Regions from separate parts of the Janibacter sp. GXQ6167 genome, predicted to be linked through region 2. Evidence: riboswitches for the same ligand, from Rfam matches in the RefSeq annotation. Region 2 holds a riboswitch; the other holds the start of a gene.
The links. Region 2 has a riboswitch for thiamine pyrophosphate ahead of AB8K43_RS04155 (thiamine ABC transporter substrate binding subunit). Riboswitches for the same ligand answer to the same signal wherever they lie in the genome.
Positions count from the first base shown of each region.

Region 1: linked by a shared signal. The riboswitch ahead of thiC (phosphomethylpyrimidine synthase ThiC) and the one ahead of AB8K43_RS04155 (thiamine ABC transporter substrate binding subunit) in region 2 are both predicted to bind thiamine pyrophosphate.

Region 1 is NZ_JBGFSK010000005.1:215,974-227,705, reverse strand. It holds gene ychF (redox-regulated ATPase YchF) at 1-140, shown strand, start outside; gene AB8K43_RS09610 (HNH endonuclease) at 410-1,891, shown strand; gene AB8K43_RS09605 (DUF1295 domain-containing protein) at 1,904-2,782, opposite strand; gene AB8K43_RS09600 (alpha/beta fold hydrolase) at 2,859-3,707, shown strand; gene AB8K43_RS09595 (acyl-CoA thioesterase) at 3,721-4,515, opposite strand; gene AB8K43_RS09590 (cytidine/deoxycytidylate deaminase family protein) at 4,610-5,053, shown strand; gene trpB (tryptophan synthase subunit beta) at 5,063-6,259, opposite strand; gene AB8K43_RS09580 (universal stress protein) at 6,333-7,250, shown strand; gene thiD (bifunctional hydroxymethylpyrimidine kinase/phosphomethylpyrimidine kinase) at 7,247-8,113, opposite strand; TPP riboswitch at 8,145-8,252, shown strand; gene thiC (phosphomethylpyrimidine synthase ThiC) at 8,249-9,967, shown strand; gene AB8K43_RS09565 (MFS transporter) at 9,964-11,292, shown strand; gene thiM (hydroxyethylthiazole kinase) at 11,289-11,732, shown strand, end outside.
Region 2 is NZ_JBGFSK010000002.1:273,079-284,810, forward strand. It holds gene AB8K43_RS04130 (FtsX-like permease family protein) at 1-1,714, opposite strand, end outside; gene AB8K43_RS04135 (ABC transporter ATP-binding protein) at 1,711-2,439, opposite strand; gene AB8K43_RS04140 (PadR family transcriptional regulator) at 2,436-3,044, opposite strand; gene AB8K43_RS04145 (NAD(P)H-quinone oxidoreductase) at 3,152-4,120, opposite strand; gene AB8K43_RS04150 (DUF4235 domain-containing protein) at 4,259-4,540, opposite strand; TPP riboswitch at 4,699-4,803, shown strand; gene AB8K43_RS04155 (thiamine ABC transporter substrate binding subunit) at 4,884-5,981, shown strand; gene AB8K43_RS04160 (ABC transporter permease) at 5,948-7,651, shown strand; gene AB8K43_RS04165 (ABC transporter ATP-binding protein) at 7,667-8,380, shown strand; gene AB8K43_RS04170 (NAD(P)H-dependent oxidoreductase) at 8,508-8,969, shown strand; gene AB8K43_RS04175 (MFS transporter) at 9,053-10,294, shown strand; gene AB8K43_RS04180 (hypothetical protein) at 10,340-10,489, shown strand; gene AB8K43_RS04185 (VWA domain-containing protein) at 10,572-11,732, opposite strand, start outside.

The DNA.
Region 1 (11,732 bases), on a different contig from region 2:
AGGCCGAGGTCGTCTCCTTCGATGATCTCGTCGCTGCCGGTTCGATGGTCGACGCCAAGGCGGCCGGCAAGGTCCGGATGGAAGGCAAGGACTACGTCATGGTTGATGGCGACGTGGTCGAGTTCCGCTTCAACGTCTGACGGTCCTCCCCCGGCGAGAAGGGCGATCAGAGCCAGAGATCGGTCACTACCCCCGACAGTGGGGCGGTGATTAGTGCAGAGATCTCCGACGGGCGGATGCGGCTGACCCTTGCGGACCCGGTCGGGTCTGGCAGCAAGTGGTTGAGTCCGTTGAGCATTGACCTCCGGCTCTGATAACCCAGGGGGACTTTCGGGGCACCTCTTGACCATTGATCGAACATATGTTCTAATAGTTGAGAGGGGATTCGAAGGGCACGAGGGGGTGCGTCGTGGCGGTTGATCTCGTAAGTGGGGTGCAGGGTGAGACCTCTGCAGGCATCGCTCGATGCATCCTTGATTGGCTGGGGTCGGCGGGGTCAGAGTCGCTGACGGACGCCGAGAGCCTGGATTTGATCACCCTCATGGAATCGGTCAAGGGCGCCGCAGCGGCCGTGCAGGTACGCGTGACGGCTCAGTTGGTGGGCCGGCGCGACGCCGATAGTGCGCAGGCTCGGGCGCGGGGCGAGATCAGTGCAGCGGATGAGAAACGTTGCCGTGCGGGGACTCGGGCCGAAATCGCTCTCGCGCGACGCTGCTCGCCTACTCTCGCCGACCGACACGTCGGACTGGCCGTAGCCCTTGACGCCGAGATGCCGCACACCTTGCACGCGCTGTCGCGCGGCGAGATCTCTGAGTGGCGGGCGACGCTGATGGTGCGCGAGACGGCGTGCCTCAGCGCGGACGATCGGCGCGAGGTGGACCGCAGGATCGGGCCCGATCTGCCCCGGCTGGGGGATCGCGCGATCGTTCGTGCCGCGCAACTGATCGCCGTCGAGCGTGACCAGGAGTCGATCGTCGAGCGGCGACGCCGGGCGGCGGCCTCGCGCCGGGTGTCGGTGCGGCCGGCGGCGGACGGGATGGCGTACCTCAGCGTGCTCGGGCCGTTGACCGAGATTGTCGGAGCGTACGCCGCGCTGACGGTCGCCGAGAGGTCGAGGTGGGCCATGACAGGCGACCCCAGGATCGATCAACTCCGTACCCAGGACAGGCGCGGGGTCGGCGAATGGATGGCCGATACCGCCCTAGAGCGGCTCTCCGGGCGCGGCGAGGGCGAGGTCCAGCCGGTCGAGATCAACCTCGTGATGACGCCCGGGGCGCTGCTTCCATCTCTGGCTACTGGCGATGGTGCGGACTCGCGCGTCGAGATCCCTGGCTGGGGTACTGCGCCCGCCGGTGATGTCCGTGCTCATCTGGCCCGACTACTTGCCGACACCGGCCGGGCTGAGAATGGCGGTAGCCGCGCCGCAGGAGTCTGGCTCCGCCGCCTCTTCACCAGCCCCGACGGGCGAGACCTGGTCTCGATGGACTCGAGCCGACGTCGGTTCGACGGGGCATTGCGGACCTTCCTCGCTCTTCGCGATCCGACCTGCCGCTTCCCGTGGTGCGATGCGCCGAGCCGCGATATCGATCACGTCGCCCGGCACGCCGACGGAGGCGCGACCAGTGCAGACAACGGGATGGGGCTCTGCCACCGGCACAACCAAGTGAAAGAGCTGCCGGGCTGGCGAGTCACCGTCGAGGCTGCCGGTGCGGGACCGCCAAACGGATGGATCAACCGTGGGCGGTGGACCCACGCGGTCTCCATCAAGACTCCGGGCGGCCGCTTCGCGTGGGCCACCGCACCGCCGATCCTTGGCATCGGCACCAAGCAGGATCCCCCGATGTCGCCGGGAGAGCAGTACTACTACGACCTTGTCGTCGCCGCAGCGTGAAACTGTCAGGGGCTAACGGCTGCTCTGCGGGCGAGGGATAAGCACCGGGGTACGGGCTTTATAGGCCTCGTAGTCCTCCTGCCCACCCCACTTCGCGTCGGCCTTCTTCTCCAGCGGCGGGATGCCACTGATCTTGGTCAGGAGCAGCGCGACAAAGGCCGGAGAGAGCAGAGCGACCCATTGCCAGCCCTGAAGGATTGGCACGGCGATGAGCGCCACGCCGATCCACAGGGTGATCTCACCGAAATAGTTCGGGTGACGCGACGTCGCCCACAGGCCGGTCGAGATGAAGCGCCCTTTGTTCGCCGAGTCAGCCTTAAACCGGCTCTTTTGCGCATCGGCGATCACCTCGAAGCCGAACCCGAAGATCCACACCAGCAGCCCGAGCACCGCGAGCCAGTCGAAGTCCTTGCGATGCTCGGTCGTGATCACAATCCACGCCGCCGCAGCCGTCAGGCTCACCCACAGCCCCTGCATCGTCCACACGTTCAAGAACCGGAAGAACGACGGCTTGATCTCATCGAAGCGGTCATCGGCCCCCGAGGCACTGATCCGACGGAAGAGGAAGGTGCCAAGGCGCGCGGCCCAGATGACCACCAGCGCCGCAGCGACGTAGCCCCGCGCGTCGACCCCGGGGGTGAGCACGACTGCCAAGATCGTCACGCTGATGTAGGTCAGGCTGCCGGTCAGGTCGAAGAAGCGCTCGGTCTGCTTCAGATACGACGGGACGAAAACCAACCACTGGATGACGTACGCCGCCGCCACCGCGACCGCGAAGACGGGGAAGGAGCCGACACGGGCACCGCCTTGGCTGCCGGCCAGCGCCACAAGCGCACCAGCAAGGACCACGGCGGGGATCACGGCGAGCGTGCGCCGTTCGGTCGGACTCATGCGGATCCCCTAGGGTCGAAAAGGTGGAAAAGCTGACCGGGTTGCGCCAGTCCCGCCTGAGCCTAGGGGGCCTGTCGTGAGTTCGCCGCTACCGTCCCCGCATGTCGTCCGTAGAGGCGAAGGGTTGCCGCTGCTCATCGTGCACGGATACGGCGTCGATCACACGATGATGCTCGAACTCGACGATGCGTTCGCCGATCAACCCTGGCAGCGCCTCTACATCGATCTTCCTGGGTTCGGCCGGACCGAGGCGCTGCCCCCGCCGGGCGGCTTGCCGGAGTACGCGAACTGGCTCGACCAGGCGGCGTCCACGCTCATCGGCGATACCCCCTTCGCGGTCGCCGGGCACTCCATGGGCGGGCTCCTAGCTGCCGACCTGCTCCACCGGCGCCGCGAGCAGTGTCGGGGCATCGCGCTCCTCGCACCCCCAGTGCTCCCCGATCGGGACGAGCGCACGCTGCCCGACGCGGGCGTCGTCCACGACGACCCCGAACTCATGGCGAGTCTCGAAGAGGAGGACCGCGAGGTCTACGAGCCGGTGTCGGTGGTGCGCTCGCCGTCGAACTGGGAGCGGTTCCGCCGGGCAGCGCTCCCAGGCATCCGAGCGGTCGATCCGGACGCAACGGATCGCCTTGACGAGCGCTATCACCTCGACGGCTGCGTCACCGACTACCTGGCCGACTACGACCGGCCGGTCATGATGGTCACGGGGAAGCAGGACGCAGTGGTCGGATACGAGGATCAGTGGGAACTATCGCGTCGGTTGATCCGGTGCACGTTCGCCGCCCTCGATCGGTCGGGCCATAACGTCCACCTGGATCAGCCGCGGGTGGTGAGGGCGCTGCTCGCCGAATGGGGGGCGCTGGCGTCGGGGATCGAGGACCCCGGCGAGAGCGCATCGCGCGACACCCGTGGTGGGCCGTAGCCGGCCCGGTGCGTCACCCGAAGACGGTGAGGGTCTGCTGGCTCGTCGCCACGAGTCGGCCATCGGCGCTCCAGACCAGCGACCGGCAGTGACCGTATCCATCGCCTGCCTCGTCGGTGCGGACCTGGTAGCGCCAGTAGTCCGCGCCGGCGTCGGGAGCCGGGGGCTCGATCACGTCGACGGTCCAACTCAGGGTGCTGGCAGGTGCCGGGCTCGGGAGCATCGGCGTGATCGCGACCGGCCAGGCGTCGATCGCGGCGAGGAGGTGCTCGGGCTGATAGTCGCTCACCGTTTCATCGAGGCGCATCCAGCCGCCCATGTCCGGCTCGCTGGCACCCGAGTACGGCATCGCCCCGCTCGTCGGACGCAAGTCGACCTTGGCGATGAAGTCCGGGGTCAGCCCTTCGATGAAGGGGATGCGCTGAACCCCTTCGGCATCCGGGGCCGCCGGGAAGGGGGCACGCGCTTCGGCATCGACGACCACCACGCTTTGACGATCGCGCCCGAAGGCCGCCTGCGCGCTCGCGGCGACCTTCTCATCCTGGATCAACTCCGCCCGGACGAGGGTCGCTGACGAACCGGCGCGCAGCACGCTGGCTTCGATCCGCGCCGGGCCCGGGGCGACCGGCGCGACGAAGAGGACCGAGACGGTCCGAAGGGGGATCGGCTCGGTGAGCATCCCACGCATCCGGGCGACGAGGAGGGCGCCCACAACCCCGCCGAAGGTCGCCCGACCCTGCCCCCAGCCGGGTTCGATCTCGACGGTGGACCCAGCGAAGGCCTGCGCGGTCATGTCCTGAAGACTCATGCCGTCATTCTGCCCGGAGGGAAATGGTGGGGTACGTGGGGTGCCGTGGGGCGCGCCCTCGGCAGGCCAGGTCGAGCGGGTAGCGTTGCGCGCCATGGACGATCAGCGCACGGTGCCGGGCTGGGACGAGTATTTCCTCGGCATCGCGCAGGCGGTGAGCGCCCGCGCCAAATGCACCCGCCGCCACGTGGGCGCGGTCCTGACGATCGACCACCGCATCATCGCCACCGGTTACAACGGCGCTGCCCCGGGCGAACCGGACTGCCTCCAGGGTGCCTGCCCGCGCGGGGCGCTCGACTACGACGCGATCCCCGGTCTCGGCGACTACGACCGTCCCGGCACCCCGGGCTTTTGCATTGCGATCCACGCCGAGGTCAACGCTCTGCTCTTCGCGACTCGCGACACGAAGGGGGCCACGGCCTACATCACCGATCCGCCCTGCCCGGGCTGCCGCAAGGCGCTCGCGGCGGCGGGCATCGTCCGGGCGGTCTGGCCCGGTGGTGAGCACGACCGGGTCGGGCTCACCACCTGGGCCTGAGCCGGCTGGTCAGCGGCCCTTCATCACCTCGGCGATGTAGTCGACGTCCTTATCGCCGCGGCCGGAGAGGTTGACGATGATCACCTCATCGGGGCTCATCGTCGGCGCCACCTTGATCGCCTGGGCGACCGCGTGCGAGCTCTCCAGCGCCGGGATGATGCCCTCGAGTCGGCAGAGCATGGAGAAGGCATCAAGCGTCTCCGCGTCGGTCACCGACACGTACTCGACCCGCCCGGCTTCCTTGAGGTAAGCGTGCTGCGGTCCGACGCCCGGGTAGTCCAGGCCCGAGGCGATCGAGTGCACCGGCGACGGCTCGCCCGCATCGTCTTGCAGGAGCAGCGTCGCCATCCCGTGCAGCGTGCCGTCGGCCCCCTTCGACATCGTCGCGGCGTGCCGCTCGGTGTCGAGGCCCTCACCGGCCGGCTCGACCCCGACGATCCGCACGTCCTCGTCCTCGAGGAACCCGGAGAAGAGGCCGAGCGCATTCGATCCACCCCCGACGCAGGCCATGATGACGTCCGGCAGGCGCCCTTCCTTGGCCATGATCTGCTCGCGCGCTTCCTCGCCGACGACGGACTGGAAGTCGCGCACCATCGACGGGTAGGGGTGCGGACCGACGACCGAACCGATCCCGAAGAAGACGTTTTCGTAGTTCTGCGCATACGTGCCGAAGGCCGAGTCCACGGCATCCTTCAAGCAGCGACCACCAGTTTCGACCGAGACGACCGTCGCGCCGAGCATCTCCATCCGCACGACGTTCATGTGCTGCTTTTCGACGTCGATCGCGCCCATGTGGATCTCGCACTCGAGCCCGAGCAGCGCCGCGGCCGTCGCGAGCGCCACGCCGTGCTGACCGGCCCCGGTCTCGGCGATCAGCTTGGTCTTGCCCATCCGCTTGGCGAGCAGCCCCTCACCAAGACAGTGGTTGATCTTGTGAGCGCCGGTGTGGTTGAGGTCCTCGCGCTTCAAGTAGATCTTCGCGCCGCCGAGGTGATCGGTGAGGCGCTGAGCGAGGAAGAGGGGCGAAGGGCGGCCCACGTAGTCGGTCAGCAGCCGGCGGTACTCGGCGATGAACTCGGGATCGTTGCGGGCCTCCTCATACGCCGCGGCGACCTCGGCGATCGGCGCCTCGAGATGCGGCGGAAGGTGCGCGCCGCCATAGCGACCGAAGTATCCGTTGTCATCGGCGTGGGTGTAGGGGCTCATCGCGGCGTCATTGCTCCTTGCGGCGAAGGGTGGGAGGTGTCGGTTGACCCTAACGGGTGGAAGGATGGAGACCATGAGCAATGACGCCAGGACCGGTGAGGCTTCCATGCCACGAGGGGCGGTGATCGCTGCGGTCGACGGATCGGCCCGCGACACGGCCGTGATCCAGTGGGCCGTCGAAGAGGCGATCAGTCTCGCCGCGCCTCTGCACGTGATCGGGGCCGTCGATGCGCGCACCTCGCTCAGCCCTCGTGGCGATATGGGGGTGGTGAGCGCCGTCGTCATCGAGCAGCTCGAAGCCGGCACGCAGGAGATCATCGATCGGGCGTGCGAGCGAGCCGAGTCGCAGGCCGGCGGGCGGATCAGCGTGACCCACGAGGTCACCGTCGGGTCCCCGGCCCAGGCGGTCCTCACTGCGGCCTCGAATGACGCCCAGCGCATCGTCGTCGGCATCTCGCGGAAGTCCGCGGCGGCCCGAACCTTCCTCGGGACCGTGTCCGCTCCCATCGTGCAGCACGCGCCCTGCCCGGTCGTGCTCGTCCCTGCTGAGTACGGCGCCGGTGACGGTCGCATCGTGGTCGGGGTCGACGGGAGCGCGCACAGCCAGGACGCGATCTCCTTCGCGCTCGCCCGCGCCACCCGCACCGGTGGTGAGGTCACCTTGGTGACCACGTGGTGGGCCGAGTTCGAAGGGGGCGTCGTCGTCACCGAGCCGGGGTCGCCGGAATGGGACAAGGTCGAGGCGCGCTACCGCGAGCTGGCGGAGCAGACCGCCGCCGCGCCGCGGGCCACCTACCCAGGCGTCCCGGTCCGTTTCGACGTGTGCCGCGGGGGCGCCGCCGCGACCCTCACCGAGGTCGCCGAGGGCGCCGAACTCCTCGTCGTCGGGAGCCGGGGGCGCGGCGGGTTCAAGGGGCTACTGCTTGGATCGGTGAGCCAGAAGGTGCTGCAGAGCGCTCCCTGCCCGGTCGCCGTCCTGCACCGCAGCTAGGCGCGCGGGCGCTCGGGACGCGTCGTCCACCGCGGGGCGTCAAAGAAGTGGTGGACCGGCCCGGGGCCGCTCCCGATCTCCAGGACGTCCGCGTGGCGAAGGGCCTGCGTGAGCCAGTCCTTGGCGGCTCTGGCGGTCTCTAGCCAGGTCTCGTGGCGGGGGCGGAACGCCGCCAGCGCCGAACTCAGGCTGCACCCCGTGCCATGGGTGTTCGTGGTCGCCAGGCGTGGCGCCTCCAGCTGCACCACTTGCGACCCGTCGCTCCACAGATCGACCGCGCCCGACGTCGGCGCTAGGTGACCTCCCTTCAACAGCACCATCTGCGCCCCGAGATCGTGAAGGCGCTGCGCCTGGGCGGCCATCTCATCGAGGTCCGACGCAGGCTCCTCGCCCAAGAGCACCGCGGCCTCCGAGAGGTTCGGGGTGATGACCGTCGCCAGGGGGAGGAGGGCCCGCACCGCGTCGATCGCGTCCTCATCGAGCAGTCGCGCGCCTGCCGTTGACACCATGACCGGGTCGAGGACGATCGGCACCTCGGCAAGGTCAGCAAGGACCTCCCCGACCGCCTCGGCCAACTCGGCGGACGCGAGCATCCCGACCTTCACTGCGTCGATCCGCACATCGGCGAGCAGGGTTTGCGCCTGCTCCCGCACGAAGTCCACCGGCACCGCGTGGACCCCTGTCACACCGGTCGTCGCCTGAGCGGTGAGCGCGGTGATGACGCTCGTCCCATAGGCGCCGAGGGCGCTGAAGGTCTTGAGGTCCGCCTGGATTCCGGCCCCGCCGGAGGGATCCGAGCCAGCGATGGTGAGCGCGACGGGCGGGCGGTGAGGCCGAAAAGAGGAATCGTCCTTAGGGGTCATGGGCACCGACCGTACCGACCCGCTATGGTCGAGACACCCCCACGGGAGCCCAGGTATGGGCTGAGATCGCGCTGGTACCGCGCGGACCGTTTGAACCTGTCCGGATCATGCCGGCGAAGGAAGAGGAGATGCGCCGTGACGCGTCCAGATGAAGTCCACCCACAGCACCGTCGTCACCTGGTGACCGACCCCAGCGACCCGCGGATCGAGGTTCCGGTGACCGCGATCAGCCTGGCGGCGAGCCCGGATGGCACCCCGAATGATGACGTCCACGTCTACCGAACGATGGGCCCCGGCTCCGACCCGCAGGTGGGCCTGGCCCCCCTTCGCGCGGAGTGGATCGCCGAACGAGAGGACGTGCAGACCTACGAAGGGCGCGGCCGCAACCTCGCCGATGACGGCCGCGCGGCGGCGCGGCGCGGGTCGGCTTCGGTGGAGTGGAAGGGGGAGCGACGTGCCCCCCTTCGCGCTCAAGCCGGTGCTCGCGTGACCCAGATGCACTATGCCCGCCGAGGTGAGATCACCGCCGAGATGCGCTTCGTGGCCCTGCGCGAAGGGTGTGCTCCGGAGCTTGTGCGCGACGAGGTGGCCGCGGGGCGAGCGATCATCCCGGCCAATATCAACCACCCCGAATCCGAGCCGATGATCATCGGGCGGGCCTTCCTCACCAAAGTCAACGCCAATATCGGCAACTCCGCGGTGACCTCTTCCATCGAGGAGGAAGTGGACAAGCTCACCTGGGCGACCACCTGGGGCGCCGACACGGTGATGGACCTCTCGACCGGTGACGACATCCACACGACGCGGCAGTGGATCATCCGCAACAGTCCGGTCCCGATCGGGACGGTCCCGATCTACCAGGCGCTGGAGAAGGTCGACGGCAAGGCCGAGGACCTCACCTGGGAGATCTTCCGCGACACCGTGATCGAGCAGTGCGAGCAAGGCGTCGACTACATGACGATCCACGCGGGGGTGTTGCTGCGCTATGTCCCGCTCACCGCGAATCGGGTGACCGGGATCGTGAGCCGTGGCGGCTCGATCATGGCGGGCTGGTGCCTCGCCCACCACGAGGAGTCCTTCCTCTACACCCACTTCGATGAACTGTGCGAGATCTTCGCGCAGTACGACGTCGCCTTCTCTTTGGGCGATGGCCTCCGCCCCGGCTCGACCGCCGACGCGAACGACGAAGCGCAACTCTGCGAACTGCGAACCCTCGCCGAGCTCACTGAGCGCGCGTGGGAGTACGACGTCCAGGTCATGGTCGAAGGGCCGGGTCACGTCCCGCTTCACCTCGTGCGCGAAAACGTCGAGCTCCAGCAGGACTGGTGCCACGGCGCCCCCTTCTACACCCTCGGGCCGCTCGTCACCGATATCGCTCCGGGGTACGACCACATCACCTCCGCGATCGGCGCGGCCACCATCGCCCAATACGGGACGGCGATGCTGTGCTACGTCACCCCCAAGGAACACCTCGGTCTGCCCAATCGCGATGACGTGAAGGTCGGCGTCATCACCTACAAGATCGCCGCTCACGCCGCTGACCTCGCCAAACAGCACCCCGGTGCGCGGGTACGCGACGATGCCCTCAGCAAGGCACGCTTCGAGTTCCGCTGGCACGACCAGTTCGCGCTCAGCCTGGACCCGGAGACGGCGATGGCCTACCACGACGAGACCCTGCCCGCTGAGCCGGCGAAGACCGCCCACTTCTGCTCGATGTGCGGGCCGAAGTTCTGCTCGATGCGGATCAGTCAGGACATCCGCGACACCTACGGCATCGACCGCGAGGACGCGATGGCGCAGAAATCGCGCGAGTTCGTTGAGCTGGGCTCGACGGTCTACCTCCCGGCTCGATGAGCGGCCTCGTCCCGGGCCTGCCCCCGGCAGGCCGCGCTGCCGTGCGCGGCGGGATCGTCGGCAACTACGTCGACCAGATCAATATCTTCCTCCCGGTGGTCGCGCTGGCCCCGGCGCTTACCACCTTGGCGGGACCGCACGCGGGCGCCACGGCGGGCGCGCTGGTGATCGCGGCCACCCTGGTCGGCCGACCGGTCGGGTCGATGATCTTCGGCCGGATCTCCGACCGAGTCGGTCGCACCTCGACCACGAAGATCGCGATTGCGGGGACCGCCTGCGCCTCCCTCGCGATCGCCGCCATCCCGAGCCATGAACTCATCGGTCCGCTCGCGATCGCCCTCGTCATCGCGCTGCGCTTCATCGGCGGGATCTTCCTCGCGGGCGAGTACACCTCGGCGATCCCGCTCGCGATGGAGTGGTCCCGGCCCAAGCGGCGCGGGTTGGTCTCCGGTCTCATCATGTCGATGGCGCCCTGGGCCCAGTCCACGATCGCGATCGCGACCGCCATCCTGCTCGCCCTGCTCGGGCCGCAGGCCTACGCCGAGTGGGGGTGGCGGGCGGCCTTCGTCGCGGGCGGCCTCGCCTCTTCGGCGCTTCTCGTCTACTACTCACGCAAGGTGGCCGATGCTCCGGCCGTCTCGACGCGAAGGGGGCCCACGGAGGGCTCGCTCGGCCTGCGGGCCGTGCTCAGCGGCCCGTACGCCGGGGCCTTTTGGCAGTCCTTCGCGCTGATGACGGGCCTGTGGTTCATGACGAATATGGTCGTGATCGTCGCTGCGCGTCGGTTGGCTGACGACGTGGCGTTCACCTCCGGCCAGGTCGCGATCGCGATGGGGGTCGCCTCGATCGCCCAAGCGTTGGTGATGAGCGTGACCGGTCACCTCTCGACCCTGGTCGGGAGGCGCCGGTTCCTGGTCGGCTGGGGTCTGCTCGCCGCGACTGTGGCCCCCGTGACCTGGTCCTTCGTGATGGGACAGCGGGCGCTGCTCCCAGTCGCCGCCGGAATGGCGCTGCTCCAAGTGGTCACCGTGACCGCCTACGGCCCCATGGGCGCCTATCTCTCCGAGCGATTTCCCGCGCACGTACGGGCCACGGGATACGGCACGGCGTACAGCCTCTCGATCGTCGGACCGGCCCTGTACTTTCTCTATCTGCCTGCGATCGAGGATCTTCTCGGTCATGATGGCGCGGTGATGGCGGTGCTCGTGGTGGGTGGGCTGCTGGTCGCCGCGGCGGCAGCCTTCGGCCCGGCCCTGCGCCCGCGTGAACTCGACGCGGACGTCGAGAGCGTCGCCGAGCGCCAGCGGGTGGGGGCGAGGACATGAGCGTGGTCGCCGACGCGATCGATGCGGTCCGCGAGAGCGCGCCCATGGTCCACTGCATCGGCCCAGGAGTCTCGGCGAGTCTCGTCGCCGATGGCCTGCTCGCCGCCGGTGCCCGTCCCATGATGACCGCGACGGCGTCCGAGAGCCCGACCCTCGTTGCCGCGGCGGACGCGCTCTCGATCAACCTCGGGATGCTGACCACCGACGGCGCGGAGGCGATCCCTCCGACCATCACCGCCGCCCGCAACGCCGAGGTCCCCTGGGTGCTCGATCCGGCAGCGATCGGGCTGGCCCCGGTGCGGACTCCCCTCGCGACATCGATCGTCACAGAGCGCCCGGTCATCGTGCGCGGCAACGCCTCAGAGATCCTGGCGCTCCACGGCAGTGGGAAGGGAGGACGCGGCGCCGACACCGTGAACCATCCCGATCAGGCCCTTGCC
Region 2 (11,732 bases):
TGTACTCCTGCCGTTGCTGCTGGTTATCGCTCGCGGATCCGATCAGGCCGACGGTGAGGGCCGCGGTGCCCGCGAGCACGGCGGCGATGGTCGGGGCGCTGCGGGAGCGGTGCCGGGCCATGTCGCGCGTCGCGAGCCGCAGGGGGAGCGGGAGCAACCGGCCGATCCGACCGAGGATCTCCAGCAAGGTCGGGATCACCAGCATCGACCCGAGGACCAAGGTGATGACGGGAAGGGCGACCAGGAAGGAGTAGGCCATCGGGTGATAGGCGGCCCAGAGGACATAGGCGCCGCTCGCCCCGGCGACGACGAGCCCGAGGAGGGCCAGAATCCGCCGCGGCGCAGGGGCGGCGCTCTGCCCCTTCATCACCCCCATGATGTCGAGTCGGCCGAGGCGCTGCGCAGGGGCGATGGCGGCGATGAGCGAGGCGAGGACCGCGATCGCGAGGACCGCAAGGACGCCCCAGACGGGGATCTCGAAGGGGCCGAAGGGGGTGCTCGTGTCCCGCACCACCCACCTCGCGATCCACGCCCCGATGACCCCCGCAACCGTCCCCGCGACGGCGCTGATCCCGCCGAGGACGATCGCTTGGGCCAGCACATGGCGGCGCAGTTGTGCCGTCGTCGCCCCCTGGCTGGCGGCGAGGGCGAGGGTGCGTCGTTGCCGGGCGGCCGAAATCGCGAACGCCGGACCCACGAGCAGTGCGGTCATGACGAGCAGGAGCGTCCCTCCAACCACGGCCATCTGGGCGTCGGTGCTCTGCGTCGAATCACTCGGGTAGTTCGGGTCGGCCGGGTCAAGGGCGGGTGGGTTCTCGAGCACGCTGCGGGACCAGACCGTGATGCCGTAGGTGTTGAGGTGCTGCACCTCGGCCCAGTCGACGGGCCGGTCACCGAAGAGGACGAATCCGGTCAGGCCCGGTTCAATCCCCGCCGCACCGGTCGTGACGAGCTCCGGCGGGCTCCCCGGATTGAGGGCGCGGGCCGTCCCGACGATGCTGACCTCGGCGGCGTCGGTGCTGGGCGAGTCGTTCCTCGGCCGAAGGGTCAGGGTTCCGCTCGTCGGCAGGCCGTTTTTCGCGCCGAAGGGGGTCACCAGCGCCTCGCGGGTCGAGCGCGGCCAGCGACCGGAGACCAACTCGACGCGCTCGCCGAGGCGCTCGGGTTCGGGCGTCGCGAGGATCAGGGGTTGCACCGCTCGGTCCCCGATTGTCGTGTACCCACCTGCCTCCATCACCCAGGTGGCGGGGCGGCCCGTGAGGTCCCCGATCGCCTTGGCTTTCGCGTCCAGGTCGCCCGTGGTGACCGCGGAGCCGGCTGCCGCCCCGCGCCCGAAGCCCGGCACCGGCGTCGGGGCCGTGGTGCCTTCGCCGAAGTACAGGCTCGGGTCGGGCGACTGAAGGGGACGGACCGTGTCGGGCCGGCTGAGGTAGGCGACGCCGGAGCCCATGGTGTAGGGGATCTGCTCGGCCCCCTTCACCTGACTCGTCGCGCCGATGGTGAGGCCAGCGGTGAGCAGCGCGGTGGGCACCCCCACCATGATCAGCACGACGAGGCTGCGCCCCACATGGCGGCGGAGATCGCGCCGCGCCAGCCGCAGGGCAACCTGCCAGGAGCTGCGCCACGCATCGAAGCGGGTCCCCCCGCGGTGCGAAGGGGGTGCGACGGCCGGCGAGCCCCCTGCACTCGCCGGCCGCCGGGTCATGGTGGTCATCGCGGGATGCTCGGCGTGAGGAGATCCTCGACCCGATCGGCGATACCGGTGGAATCCACGATGCGGCCATCGCGCAAGAAGACGACCCGGTCGGCCCACGCCGCGTGTCGTGCCTCGTGGGTGACGAGGAGTCCGGCGACGCCCCCGTCGCAGCGTTCGCGCAAGACCCGCAGCACCTCTTCGCCGGTGGTCGAGTCCAAAGCCCCGGTCGGTTCATCGGCGAGGACCAGGCGGCGTCCGCCGATCAGCGCGCGGGCGATCGCGATCCGCTGCTGTTGGCCGCCCGACATCTGGTCCGGGTATCGGTCGGAGAGGGGCTGGAGGTCCATCAGCGCGAGGATCTGACGGGCCGCCCGGCGGGTGGATCGAGCGCTCACGCCATCGAGTTCGAGCGGGAGCCCGACGTTCTCGGCGGCGGTGAGGCTCGGGATCAGGTTGTAGTCCTGGAAGACGACACCTATCCGGCGGCGGCGGAGCTCGGAGATCTCCCGGGGGGCCATGGTGGTGAGGTCCTGGCCCGAGACGATCACCCGCCCGGAGCTCGCGCGATCAAGCCCCCCAGCGAGGTTGAGCAGCGTGGACTTGCCCGATCCGCTCGGCCCCATGACCGCGACGAGTTCACCCGGCATCACGGTGAGGTCGACGCCATCGAGGGCGCGCACCGCGGTTGGGCCGGAGCCATGGACTCGGCTGACGCGCTCGAGGACGAGGACCGGCTCGCTCATCGCGGGGTCACCTGGACGTCGTCGACCTCGCTCGCCGAGGCCGCGGCTCGCGCCCTCGGCGGGCGGTGATGCCGAGCGAGGCGAGCCTCGACGTGATCGAGCCAGCGGACCTCCCCTTCGGCGGCGAAGATGAGGTTTTCGACGACGAGGAGCCAGGCGAGTTCGCTCTGATCGAGGGTGCGACCATCGCGCTCGGCGCTTTGGGCCTGCTGCTTGAGCCGGGTGAGGTCCCGCAGGTGCTTCAAGCTGGCGGTGCGCTGGGTCTGGACGACAGCGGGGACGTCGACCCCCGGGGCGGTGACGGCGAGCGCCAGTTTGATGACGAGTTCGTCGCGCGGGGTGTCACTGCGATCAACCGGGCGCGACCACCACTGCGTGACGGCGCTGCGCCCAGCGTCGGTCAGGGTGTAGGCGATCCGCCCTTCGTCATCGGCCGCTCCGGCGGTGACAAAACCATCGCGCTCGAGGCGGCCAAGGGTGGTGTAAACCTGCCCGATATTCAGCGGCCACGTGCCGCCGGTCCGCGACTCGAACTCCGCGCGCAACTGGGCGCCGTACATGGGTTCTTCGGAGAGCAGGGCCAGCAGCCCGAGCCTGACCGACATGACGACTCCCTACCGAGTATGTGAGCACCTGCCGCGACTGTATACCCGGTATTGATCGGGTGTCGAGGGATCGGGGCGAACGGATCGTTCGGACGCCGGGTGTCCCCTTAAGGCACCAGCAGGATCTTGCCGATGTGGGTGCTGGATTCCATCTCCTCGTGGGCCGCAGCGGCCTCGGCCAGCGGGTGCGTGGAGTGGATGATCGGGCGCACGGCACCCTGCTCGATGAGCGGCCAGACGTGCTCGCGCACCGCGGCCACGATCGTCGCCTTCTCCTCGGCCGGACGAGCGCGAAGAGAGGTCGCAATCACTGCCGCGCGCTTGGTGAGGAGCGCCCCGAGGTCGAGCTCCCCCTTCCGGCCGCCCATCAGGCCGATCACGACGAGGCGCCCATTGATGGCGAGAGCGGCGACATTGCGGGGGAGGTATTTGGCCCCCATGTTGTCGAGGATGACATCGGCGCCCGCCCCGTCCGTGGCCGCCTGAACCTCCTCGACGAAGTCCTGCTCGCGGTAGTTGATCGCGACATCCGCGCCGAGGTCTCGGCAGAACTGCAGCTTCTCCTCGGTCCCTGCTGTCACGATGACGCGCGCGCCCGCCGCCTTCGCCAACTGGATCGCCATCGTGCCGATCCCGGATGAGCCGCCGTGGACGAGCAGGGTCTGGCCGGGCCGCAGGTTGGCGGTCAAGAAGACGTTGGACCACACCGTGCACGCCACCTCGGGCAGGCCGGCGGCGTCGCGGAGGGAAACGCCCGTGGGTACCGGAAGCACTTGGGCAGCCGGTGCGAGCACCTGCTCGGCGTACCCACCGCCGTCGATCAGGGCGCAGACGTCGTCGCCGACGGCCCAGTCGCTCACGCCCTCGCCGAGGGCGCTGATGGTCCCGGAGACTTCGAGACCGGGAAGGGGGGAGGCCCCCTTCGGCGGCGGGTAGAAGCCCTTGCGCTGCATGACATCGGCGCGGTTGACCCCGGCCGCCGCGACGTCGATCACGACCTGGCCGGGGCCCGCGACCGGTGCCTCGACATCGGCGAGGGCGAGGACATCGTCTTCGGGGATGGTGATCGCACGCATGTATCCCACGCTACTCACCCGCGAACGTTCGGGGGCGCTGCCGCCACGTGCCGGTTGATCCCGCGAAACTCCGAGATTCCCGTGGAGTTCCCCGAGATAACGGGAAGTTCCCGCGACCCCGGCGGAAGGGGGTGGAGGTTACGCGTCGACCTTGGGCTGGAGCTCGGCGGGCAGGTGGCCGGACGAGCGCTGGTAGAACTGCGCCGCCTGCCGGGTCGCGAAGGTGCGCGCGAGGCCCATCGCGACACCGACGAGCGCGGCGTAGGCGAGCGCCTCGCCGAGCGGCACCTGCGGGTTCCGGGGGTCGATCTCGATGTCGCGACCCGACTTCTCCCACACCGTCGTGATCACCTTGTTGGCCACGATGCCGGCGATCACGGCCGAGCCCGCGCCCAGCACCTTCCACACAAGCTTGTCCATGGTGTCCCTCTCGGCTCACCGACATCGATGGGAGGCGCGCCGCCAGGTGACCACGCGGAGCCCGTCGGGCTCGAAGAACATTTCGTCGGTGCCTTCTGCTGAAGAACTCTAGCCACCCCGCGCGGCGCGGACGGGCCCAGGGCGTCGGCTATCCTGGCCGCGCACGACAGGGGAGCGCGCTAGCGCTGAGAGTGCGGAGAGATCCGCAGACCCTCGGACCTGATCCGGTTCGCACCGGCGGAGGGAGTCGAGACTCGCCCGGACGTGCCGCAGGACGAGCAGTTGCCGTCCGGCGGCCACGGACGGCCTCTTCGCAATTGACGCCGTTTTGAGGAGGCGAACCATGGCGATCACCGCCACCCGTACCCACCGCCGCACCGCCATCGGGGCCGTTGCCGCCGCACTGCTTCTCGCCGGCTGCTCCCTCGGGGGCGGGTCGAGCGAGCCGGCCGCGACCACCGGTGCCGACGGCAAGGCCTGCGCCGAAGGGGGCAGCGTCACCGTCATCAGCCACGAGTCCTTCGTGCTCTCCGACGACCTCAAGAAGCAGTTCCAGGACACGACCGGCTGCGAGCTCAAGCTCACTACCGCCGGCGACACCGGCGCCCTCACCAACCGCCTCGTGCTCACCAAGTCCAGCCCGGTCGCTGACGCCGTCTACGGGATCGATAACACCTTCTCCGGGCGCGCCGTCGCTGAGGGCATCCTCGAGCCCTACGAGCCGACGCTCCCCGAGGGCGCAGCCGACCACCGCCTGGAGGGCGAGGGCGCGAAGGTCCTCGCCCCGATCGACTTCGGCGACGTCTGCGTCAACATCGACAAGGTCTGGTTCGACAAGAAGGGGCTCACCCCTCCGGAGACCCTCGATGACCTCACGAAGTCCGAGTACAAGGACCTCTTCGTCACTCCGGGTGCACCGACCTCGAGCCCGGGCCTCGCCTTCATGCTCGCGACGATCGCCGAGAAGGGTGACGACTGGGAGCAGTACTGGCGTGACCTCAAGGCGAACGGGGTGAAGATCACCTCCGGTTGGTCCGATGCGTACAACGTCGACTTCTCGGCCGGCGAGGGTAAGGGCGATCGGCCGATCGTCCTCTCCTACGCGAGCTCGCCCCCCTTCACCATCCCGGAGGGCAAGGAGGAGCCGACCACCGAGGCACTCCTTGACACCTGCTTCCGTCAGGTCGAGTACGCGGGCGTGATCAAGGGCGCGAGGAACGAGGCCGGCGCGAAGGCCTTCGTCGACTTCATGCTGAGCGACGACGTGCAGGCCACGATCCCGGACGCGATGTACATGTTCCCCGTTTCGCGCAATGTGGAGCTGCCGAAGATCTGGGCGAAGTGGGCGCGAACCCCCTTCAGCCCGTACGGCATTGACCCCGAGCGGGTGGCGTCCGAGCGCGACACGTGGCTGAAGGAATGGTCGGCGATCACGTCCTGACCGCGGGGCGCATCATGAGCGTGAAGGGGGAGCGCGCCCGCCTGGCCGGGTGGGTGGCCCTCGCGCTGGTGCCGCTGGCCTTCCTCGCGATCTTCTTCCTCCTGCCGCTCCTCGGCATGCTCGGGCGCGGCCTGGCCCCGGACGGTGCGCTGGATTTCTCCGGCGTCACCGAGGTCCTCGGACGGTCGCGAACCCAGCGGGTGATCGCCTTCACCGTCGGGATCGCGGCGCTCGCGACGGCGGTCACGGTGGTGTTGGGGGTGCCGGTTTCGTATGCGCTGCACCGGCTTTCGATCCCGGGGGCGGCGGTGCTGCGGGCGATCGTCGTCATGCCCTTCGTCCTGCCGACCGTCGTCGTCGGGGTGATGTGGCGCTCCCTTCTCGCGCCGTCGGGTCTGCTCGGTGGGTTGGGGTTGGACGGGTCGTGGGTGGCGATCCTGCTCGCGATGGTCTTTTTCAATGTCGCCGTCGTCGTGCGCACGGTGGGCCCGGCGTGGGAGGGGCTCGACCCGCGGACCGCCGAGGCGGCGGCGGCGCTCGGGGCCCCGCCGCGGGTCGTGGCCCGCACCGTGCTGCTCCCGGCGCTCATGCCGTCGGTGCTGTCGGCGGCGAGCGTCGTCTTCCTCTTCTGCTCCACGGCTTTTGGCATTGTGCTGACGCTCGGCGGGCTGCGCTACGCGACGGTCGAGACCGAGATCTACCTGCTCACGACATCGATGCTCGACCTGCGAGGGGCCGCGGTGCTCTCGCTCGTGCAGCTCGTCGCGGTCGCCGCGATGCTGTGGGTGACCGAGAGGATTCGCGCGCGGACGAGCGGGGTGACGCGGAGGGGCCGGGTGGCGGCCCCCCTTCGTCCGGTGGGCTGGACTCACCTGCCTGTCCTCGCCGCCACCGGCATCGTGCTCGTGCTGGTGATCTTGCCGATCGCAGGCGGCGTGATCCGCTCCCTTCGTCGGGGCGATGAGTGGACGCTCGCGAACTACGCCGGGCTCGCCGACACCTTCCCCACCGTCGGGGTCAGCCCCCTGACGGCGCTCGGGTCGTCCTGGCGGATCGCGGTCGATGCGGCGCTGCTGGCTGTTGTGCTTGGGCTCATCGTCTCGCTCGTCGTATCGCGGCGGCCGAGATCACCCGGCTGTCGGCGCGTGCTGTCGGTCCTCGACGCGACCTTCATGCTGCCGCTTGGGGTCTCCGCGGTCACGATCGGGTTCGGCTTCTTAATTACCCTGGATCGCCCGCCGCTGGACTTGCGGTCATCGCCGGTGCTCATCCCGATCGCTCAGGCGATGGTGGCGCTCCCGCTGGTGGTGCGGACCATCGCCCCGGTCTTGCGCGCCGTCGACCCGCGCCAAGGCCAGGCGGCCGCAACCCTCGGTGCCTCGCCGTGGCGATCGTGGCTCACCGTCGAACTCCCATTGCTCTGGCGGCCCCTCCTTGCCGCCGTGGGTTTCGCGCTCGCGGTCTCGCTGGGAGAGTTCGGGGCGACGAGCTTCTTGGTGCGGCCGGACAAGCCGACCCTGCCCGTCGTGATCTATCAACTGATCGGGCGCCCTGGGGCCGAGACGCAGGGGGTGGCGATGGCCGCCGCGGTCCTGCTGACGGTCGTGACGGTCGCCGTGATGGGGCTCGTCGAGCGCCTGCGGGTCGGCAGTGTCGGGAGTTTTGCGTGAGGAGGTGGTGAGGCGATGACAAGTGCAGAGGCACCCCCTTCGACGGGGCATGTCTCCGGACTAGGGCTCGATGACGTGCGCGTGCGCTTCGGGGAGTTGGCCGCGGTGGATGGGGTCTCGCTGAGGTTGCCGCCCGGTGACGTGCTCGCGGTCCTTGGGCCGAGCGGGTGCGGGAAGTCGACGCTGCTCCGCGCCGTCGCCGGACTCGAACCGCTCGCGGGCGGTCGGATCACCTGGGAGGGCGCGGATCTCGCGCGGGTGCCGACGTATCAGCGGGGTTTCGCGATGATGTTTCAAGATGGGCAGCTCTTCGGGCACATGTCGGTGGCACGCAACGTCGCTTATGGCCTGAAGCTGAAGGGGGTGCGCGGCGCCGAACTCTCCGCCGAGGTCGACCGGCTGCTCACCCTCGTCGGGCTGGAAGGGCGCGGCGACGATGTCCCGGCAACCCTGTCCGGTGGGCAGCAGCAGCGCGTTGCCCTCGCGCGGGCGCTTGGGGCTCGTCCCCGGTTGCTCCTGCTCGATGAGCCGCTCTCCGCGCTCGACCGAGACCTGCGCGAACGCCTCGCGCTCGACCTTCGGACGGTGCTCCACGACACCTCGACCACGGCGGTGATGGTCACCCACGATCGGGACGAGGCCCGAGTCGTCGCGGACGTCGTCGCCTTGATGGACCACGGCAAGCTCACCGCCTTCGGCGCCCCGGAGGACGTGCTCGGGCCGCGCTAGTTCCTAGTGGGGTGCTGGGGGTGCCCGGCGCCGCACCCTCCGCAGGCCGCCGTTGGAAGTGGGGTGCTGGGGGTGCGTGGCGCCGCACCTTCCGCAGGCCAGCGGCGACGTGAGGGAGGATCGGAGCATGACCGCGCGCGTGCTCGTCGTCCACCACACCGTCTCCCCGGCCGGGGACCTGCTCCTCGAAGCCGCGCGCGAGGGGCTGGCCGTCGAAGACCTCGGCGATGTGACGGCCGATGTCCGGCCGGCGTTGTCCGCGACCGCCGCGGACCTCCTCGCGGCCGATGGCGTCGTCCTGATCACGCCCGCCAACATCGGCTACATGTCGGGGGCGCTCAAGCACTTCTTCGACACCGTCTACTACCCCTGCAAGGACGCGACCGACGGGCTGCCTTACGCCGCAGTGGTGCACGGCAATCAGGACCTCTCGGGCGCGGTGCGTTCGATCACTTCCATCGCGCGTGGGATGGGCTGGGTGCCGGTCGCGAATCCCGTCGAGGTCTTCGGCGCTGTGGAGAAGGGGGACCGCGAAGCCGTCTGGGAGGTCGCGGCCACGGTGGGCGCCACCGCCTCGGCCGACGACTAATCGCGGCTGGCTGAACCCCCTTCCTCAGCGCTGGCCCAATCGGGCGAAGGGGGAGCGGCATGCGAGAGTGAGCCGTGCCCTCGATCGATCCCGAACCCACTGGCCTGCCGGCGCAGACCTCACCGGGCGCCGTGGCGAACGCCCGGCCGAAGGTGCCTCGGGAGGTCTGGGTCCTCGTGGCGGCGGCCTTCGTCATCGCCGTCGGGTACGGCCTGATCTCCCCGGTGCTCCCGCAGTACGCCCGCTCCTTCGACGTCGGCGTCGCGGCCGCCTCGGTCATCGTCTCAGCGTTCGCCTTCTTCCGACTCGTGTTCGCTCCGGCGGGTGGGGCGCTCGTCGCCCGACTCGGTGAGCGCCCGGTCTACCTGGTGGGCCTCATCATCGTCGCGCTCTCGACCGGCGCTGCCGCCTTCGCGCAGACCTATTGGCAGCTGCTGATCTTCCGCGGCCTCGGCGGCATCGGGTCGACGATGTTCACCGTCTCGGCGATGGCGCTGCTCGTGCGGCTCGCGCCGCCGACGATCCGGGGGCGGGTGTCCTCGCTCTACGGGAGCGCGTTCTTGATCGGTGGGATGTTGGGGCCGGTCTTCGGTGGCGCGCTGGGGGGCTTCGGGATGCGCCTGCCCTTCATCGTCTACGCGATCGCGCTCTTCATCGCGGCGGCCGTCGTCGCGGTCTTCCTCACGGGAGCCTCGCTGCGTCCCGAACCGGGTGCCCCGGTGCTGCCGCGGATGGCCGTTCGCGAGGCGTGGAACCATCGCACCTACCAAGCAGCGATGGTCTCCGGCTTCGCCAACGGGTGGTCGAACTTCGGTGTGCGCGTAGCGATCCTGCCCCAGCTAGCGTTCGCCGTCATCGGCACCACCTGGGCCGCGGGTGTCACTCTCGCGGTCGGCGCGGTGGGGACGGCCCTCGCGCTGCAGGTCTCCGGGCGCCTCGCCGACACCGTCGGTCGTCGCCCGCTCGTCATCGCCGGCCTCGCCGTCAGTGCCCTCTCGGTCGGGGTGATCGGGTTCGCGGGCTCGCTGATCGTCTTGCTGATCCTCGCCGCGATCAGCGGCGCGGGCGCAGGCCTCATGGGCCCCGGGCAGCAAGCCGCGGTCGCCGACATCGTCGGCTCGGATCGCTCGGGTGGCCCAGTGCTCGCGGCCTTCCAGATGTCCTCCGATGCTGGCGCGATCATCGGGCCGGTCTTGATCGGTGTCGTCGCCGACCGCTTCGGGTTCGAACCAGCCTTCGTCGTGGCCGGCGTGATCTCTCTGCTCGCGATCACGCCGTGGTTGCGCGCCCCCGAGACCGCACCCTCCCTTCGCTCAGCGGGCTGACGCGGGTATGTCCTCGAGTGGGGTGTCAGGCAGGGGTGGAGCGATGTGCCGGATTGGTATCTCCCCGTACCCGTCGCCGTGATTGGCGTCGCCACCGTCGGGCTGGTGATCACCATGGTCATGGCGCTCGCCGAGAGGCGGCTGCGATGGACCCGACGTCATGCCCTCGCCGACGCCGAAGGGAGCATGAGGTGATCGTGTCGCTCGATCCGCAATCGGCGACTCCGGCGTATGAACAAATCCGGGACCAAGTAATCAGCGCTTGCACGGCGAGGGGCTACTCGCAGCCGAACGACTCGCCCGCCGACGCTCGGGTCGGTCCCGTGCTGGCTCCGTCATCACTCAGCGTGATGCCGTTCAGCTCGGCCTGCGTGAACGGCTCACCGCCGCCGGCGGCGTCGATTTCGTTTGAGACCTCAGCGCCACGGGCTCGCAGTTCATCCCAGGTGGTGTCCGTGGTGATGTCGCCTTCGATGACGACCTCACCACTGCCGAGTTGGGGATCCCCATCCCTCGTTCCGAGGATCCAGGTCGTCAGCCGGAAGGGCCCGCCGTCGAACGAGTCGCCCAAGGACGTCGTGATCGCGGCGGTGAAGGACCCCCAGCTCAGCAGCTTGATCTGGCCAACGCCGGTACCTTCGCAGTTCGCTCCTTCATAGACGTCGTCCGGTGTGCCTAGAAGGGCGATGAGCTGCTGTTCGGCGTCGGCGGCGGGGGTGTCGAACGGGACGCTGCCCACACCTTGAGCGTTCAGCACGATGGCGTCGGGGGCTAGGGAACAGCGGCAGAGCACAATCACCGTGATCTTCGCAGCGTCAGCCGAGGCCGCAGGGTCAGCGCTCACGACCATCTGGTAAGCCGACTCGGTGGCGTTGTCGGCGGGGAAGATCACCGTGTAGGTGCCATCATCGTTGGCGACCGTTGAGACAGGGTCGCCGTACAGCTTCGTCGCCTGGGCGTACGAGTCCCCGGGCTTCACCTCATCGATCGTCCCGGCCTTCTCCGGGTCGATCGCCACCAGCGTCTTGTCCTCGCTGAAGACATACGAGCAGTCCTGCCAGACGATGACGAAGAGGGTCTTGCCGTCTTCGCTCAGGCCCCTCAAATCCCCCTTGAAGGGCTGAGCGGCATCCCAGCCGGGGAAGTCCGCTTCGGCCCCCTTCACCTCGTCGTAGGACTGGCCGAGTTGCGCGCGCCCGAGACCGGTTGAGGTGAGTTGGGTATCGGCGGTGCCCTCCTGGATGGCCTTCAGGCGCTTGATGAGTTGCTCGGGGTTGGCGGCGGTGACGAAGAGGCCATTGCCGGCCTCGGCGACCTGGTGGAGTTGTTTGCTGGCCTTGGCATCGGTATGGAAGCCGACCGTGGAAATGGTGGCCTTCGGATGCGTCGCGATCACGTCCTTGGCGGCCTGGTCCGGGTTGGGCGGCGCGCAGGTCTC